2 regions of the Mesorhizobium sp. Cs1299R1N3 genome follow, and region 2 is predicted to be linked to the other one. Evidence: predicted binding sites of a transcription regulator. Region 2 holds the regulator's gene; the other holds the start of a gene.

Region 1 (2,404 bases), on a different contig from region 2:
AGCGGCGTGTAGCGGTCGCACCAGTCGGCAAGGCCCTCGAGCAGGCGCCGGTCGGCCTCCGGATCGGCTTCGACGATGTCGATCGACGGATGCATGGCGCGCGCATCGGCAATCCCCATGTCGCGCTTCAGGTGCAGCGCCTCAGCCCGCTCGTCGAGGGCCGAGATGCGCTGCGCGTTGCCCTGGCGGTGGCTGATCACGAGCGGTGGGTGAGATGGCCGCGGATGATCCGATGGCCGGGAACGCCAGGATTTCCCCAGACGCTGCCGCAGGATCCTTTCGGTCGCCAGATAGGGAAACCACAGGGACAGGATTCTCTGCCCATTCGCTGCCTCCACCGTGTCTTTCGTCGCCCCGTCTTTCCTCGAATCTGCGTTCATCGGGGTTCCACTCCAGTGTGAATTGTCCAGGCAGGGCCGTGCGGCTCTTGCCGATGCTGATGGTGAAGGCGGGGTGGCCGATCGAGCCGGCGAGCGGCCCGGCGACCGTGGCGCGCGGCACGGCCGGCGCCGACGCGGCGATCAGACGAAGAGGCGCCGCCGTCGGTTCCGGCTCGGCCGCCTGCCGCAGCAGGAACACCGGCCGGCCGGCACCTTGCGCCCGCGCATGCAGGCGGCATGTCGCGGTCAGGTCCAGCCGCTGCGGATTGCCGCGGATTTCCAGGATGACGGCGGCAAGCGCGGTCATCCTGGCGGCCTCCTCGGCGATCCACAGCGCATCGACAAGCCTGGGCGCCTCGGAAAACAGCAATTGCCCGGGCTCGATGCCGAAGCAGCCATGCAGCCCCCTGGCGTAGGGAAAGCCGGCCTCGTGGAAAATTTCCGATGTCCCGATCCATAAGATGGGCAGCCCCTGCGCCCGGTTGAGGATCAGGCTGACGAGCGATAGAGCGAAGCCGGCCACGGCTCCCGCATCGCGGGTTTCCAGGCCATGGATTTCGGTCAGGGCGGCTTTCGGCAGGCCGCCCCTGAGCGCGGCATCGAGCCGATCGATGCCGATGGGCAGGAAAGCATCCGGCAAGGCCGCGGCAAGGCCGCGCCGGACGATCGTCAGATCGCTGCCAGTACCGGCGCCGGCATCAAGGGTCGCCGCCGCCGGCGCCTGCAGGCGCTCGGGCAGCGTTCCCTCTATTTTCGCGATCTGGCGGCGCAGGGAAAAAACAGTCTCCCGCGCCACGGCGGTCATCGCCATGACGGTCAGCTTTCACTCACAATTGTTCCTGTTATGTTCCCTATAGATTCCAGAGGCGATCCGAAGAGTCAAGCAGAGTCATGAGGAATTTATTCCTGCGCGTATGGGCACATGAGTCCGACATTCACATGTCCGCACGTCACCATGAGGCCGTCATCCCTGGGCGAAGCAGCCGCGCAGCGGCGTCGCGGAGACCCTGGGATCCATGCCGCGACCTTGGCCGTGAAGTGCAGCGGAGCAAATTCTGCACCGTGGCAGCGCACCGGAGTCCCGGCATGGATTCCGGGGTCTGCGCCGCGTCGCTGCGCTCCTTGCTCCGCCCCAGAATGACGAAGTGATGGGCGTTTCCTCGTCAATCGCCAACGTATTCGTCAACGAGGCTTCCTAGCCGCGAGACTAACGCGGCCACCAAATGAGACGCCCTGGCCGGCGCTGCGCGATGGTGGAAGGTCCGGCATGAGTTCTCCTGATACATGGCTGGACGCGATTCCCCGGCAGCGGCAAAAGCGCCGGCAGAAATTGCCGCGCCATTTGCCTGGACCAGCACGAAAGCCTATATGCCGGGATCAAAGGACAAAGCATGGCCCGCATCTACAAGACCCGCACCTGGCATGGCGAACTTGCGCCCTCGATGGAGGAACTGGAGTTCCTGGCGCTGGAGGCCTACGCCCATCTGCCGGAGGAATTTCGCAAGCTGACCGGCGAGATCATCATCCAGATCGCCGAATTCCCGACCGACGAGATCATGGACGATTTGTCGCTGGAGACGCCGTTCGACCTGCTCGGCCTGTTCGAGGGGCGCGGCATCGCCGAACGCTGGAACCCGCAAACCGGCGAAGGCCCGAACCGCATCACCCTCTATCGCCGCGCCATGCTCGACTATTGGGCCGAGAACGAGGAATCGCTGGGCGACATCGTCACCCACGTGCTGATCCACGAGATCGGCCACCATTTCGGCCTGTCGGACGATGATATGGAAAAGATCGAAGAGGCTGCTGAGTAGGCCGTACCTTCGTCACCCTAGGGGTCTGCGCGGCCTCGCTTTGCTCCTTGCTTTACCCTAGCAGGACGAAGGGAGGGAGGGCCTTTCCCTATCCACTCGCTGAGCTGGGTGTCCGGCCCGTATTCCTGAACGTCGATATCCCCGACCATGGCCTGGTCGCAGCATGGGGTCGGTGAGCCGCCGCTATAGTCATCAATCGGTCGCTGGCGG
Region 2 (2,404 bases):
GGTTTCGCCGCACGAGGTCGTCGGCCCGAGTTTCCAGATGTCGTTCGCGGCAACCGCGGCCTTGGTTGGCGCCTATGCCGGCTGGGCCGACCACCATGCGGGAAAGACGAGGCCTCCGCCGCCAAAGCGATCCCTACCCGGGTTTCTGACGCGAAAATTCCTGCTGGCGACAGGTGGATTGGCCATGACGTCCATCATCGCCGGCAGCGCGACGGCACTGTTTGCCATCTGGCATTTCCAGCGGGTGTCGCCGCTCAGCCTGTTCGCCAATCTGGCCGTCATGCCGATCGTGTCGGTCGTGATGTTCCTGGCCGTCGCCAGCGCGTTGCTGATGCCGTTCGGGTTGGATTGGCCGGCTCTCTACCTCATGGGCAAGGGCCTGACAGCGATGATCGCCATATCGGCGTGGATATCGGAGCGCTCTCCGGTCGATGGAGTCGGCCTGATTTCGCAGCAATCCGTGCTGCTGGTCACTGTCGCGCTGGTCATCGCGACGATGGCGACGACCTGGCTCCGGCTCACGGCGGTGCCATTCGCGCTTGCCGGTCTGTTGACTGTGTCGCACACGCGCGCGCCCGATGTGCTGATCTCGGAAGATGCGCGGCTGGTGGCTCTGTCGATCGGCAATGGCGAACTGGCCGTCAACCGGGAACGTCCGAACGAATTCGCAGCCGACAACTGGAAACGCGCTCTGATCTCCGAAACAATCGTCCTACCGGAAATGTTCGACAAGACGGACGGGCAATTCGATATTTCCGCTCCCACCGACCTGCCGCTGGGATCGCCGTTTTATTGCCGCGAAGGCCTGTGCCTTGCCAGGCACCCTTCCGGCGCGATCATCGCCTATGTCGAGGATCGCAAGAACACCTGGAAGGCCTGCGCCTTCGCTGACCTGATCGTCGTCAATGACGCGACCGCCTATGACGCCTGCCACAATCCGCTGGTTCTCGTCATCACCAAACGGCAGCTCGCCCGCAAGGGGAGTGCCGCCGTCTTCTTCGATCCCCTGTCGGCCACGAGCCCGGCTGCGATCGAATTCGCCGTCGACGGACCTTACCGGCCTTGGCACGAGCAGCGAAAATTCTCACGCGAGGCGAGGGGGCTGCCCCCCTATAAAAAGGCCGACAAGCCCGATGGCAAGCCAGTTCAGTAGCGCCTGATCAGCCCGACAAGCTTGCCCTGCACCTTGACCCGATCCGGTCCGAAGATGCGTGTTTCGTAGGCTGGATTGGCGGCTTCGAGCGCGATCGAGGCGCCCTTGCGGCGGAACCGCTTCAGCGTTGCTTCCTCCTCGTCGACCAGCGCCACGATGATTTCGCCCGGACTTGCTGTATCGGCATTGCGGATGATGACCGTGTCGCCGTCGAAGATACCGGCCTCGATCATCGAGTCGCCCTTGACCTCCAGCGCATAGTGCTCGCCGCCCATGATCATGTCCGGCGGCACCGAAATCGAATGCGTCTGATGCTGGATGGCATCGATCGGCACACCGGCGGCGATACGACCCATGACCGGGATGGACACGGCTGAAACCGCATCGTCGTCGTTGCCGGCCGCGGGCAGGCGCGAAGGCGCCGTCGCCGGCCTGATCTGGCGGCCGAGACTGCCTTGGCCAAGGCTGCCCTGGATGACGCTTGGCGAGAACTTCTTTGCCGCATTGAGGCCCGGCGCGATCGAGTCCGGCAGCCGCAGCACTTCCAGCGCGCGCGCCCGATTGGGTAGCCGGCGAATAAAGCCACGTTCCTCCAGCGCCGTGATCAGGCGATGGATGCCCGATTTGGAGGCAAGATCGAGCGCTTCCTTCATTTCGTCGAAGGAGGGCGGTATCCCGCTTTCCTTGAGCCGTTCGTGGATAAACATCAGCAGTTCATGTTGCTTGCGTGTCAGCATGGCGGCCCCCAAGGCATTGAACGAAAGGTCTGAACCAGAATCGAAAAAACAAACCCAGAACAAACACTATCCGTTCCAGTTGTGTTCCGCAACCGTTTAAAGTTTAATGAATTTGTTAACGCGTCTGAAGTTTTTTGCCGCGGCAGCGGACTGCGGCCGACCCCTTCCGCGATCGGCAGGCGTTGAAATTGTTTTGGTTAATGGCCTGTGGCCTATCCACTGATGGGCCTTGGCATCAGTCTTTCGGAGGGCTCTTCGCGGGTGGATTGTACAATTTATGGATCCATTATTCGCGGAACGAAACGAAACCAAAACGCCAACGATTGGTAGCTCTGGGGCGGCGATGGATCCAGGCGTTTGGCCCACTCCGGCCAGCGCATGCCAACAGGCGTCGCGCAAGCGCTGAAGTCACCCGGAACCCGCTTTCAAACTGCCGGCGCGCGCGGAGTATTTGGTCGCGCCGCTGTCTTCGCTATGGACATAGACGTGCAGGGTATAGCCGATATGCGCCGTC

Evidence for each region. The regulator LexA, encoded in region 2, represses DNA repair genes until DNA is damaged. The targets are predictions, from matches to a motif close to TGTTCNNNNTGTGTTCNG.
Region 1: O7B34_RS19510 (ImuA family protein) is a predicted target of LexA. The motif match lies at 1,215-1,232, and genes of this name have one in related genera.

Annotation. Positions count from the first base shown of each region.
Region 1 is NZ_JAPYKQ010000009.1:20,098-22,501, forward strand. It holds gene O7B34_RS19505 (DUF6504 family protein) at 1-200, opposite strand, end outside; gene O7B34_RS19510 (ImuA family protein) at 142-1,191, opposite strand; gene O7B34_RS19515 (metallopeptidase family protein) at 1,772-2,194, shown strand.
Region 2 is NZ_JAPYKQ010000002.1:603,897-606,300, forward strand. It holds gene O7B34_RS08350 (ComEC/Rec2 family competence protein) at 1-1,153, shown strand, start outside; gene lexA (transcriptional repressor LexA) at 1,147-1,890, opposite strand; gene O7B34_RS08360 (GntR family transcriptional regulator) at 2,299-2,404, opposite strand, start outside.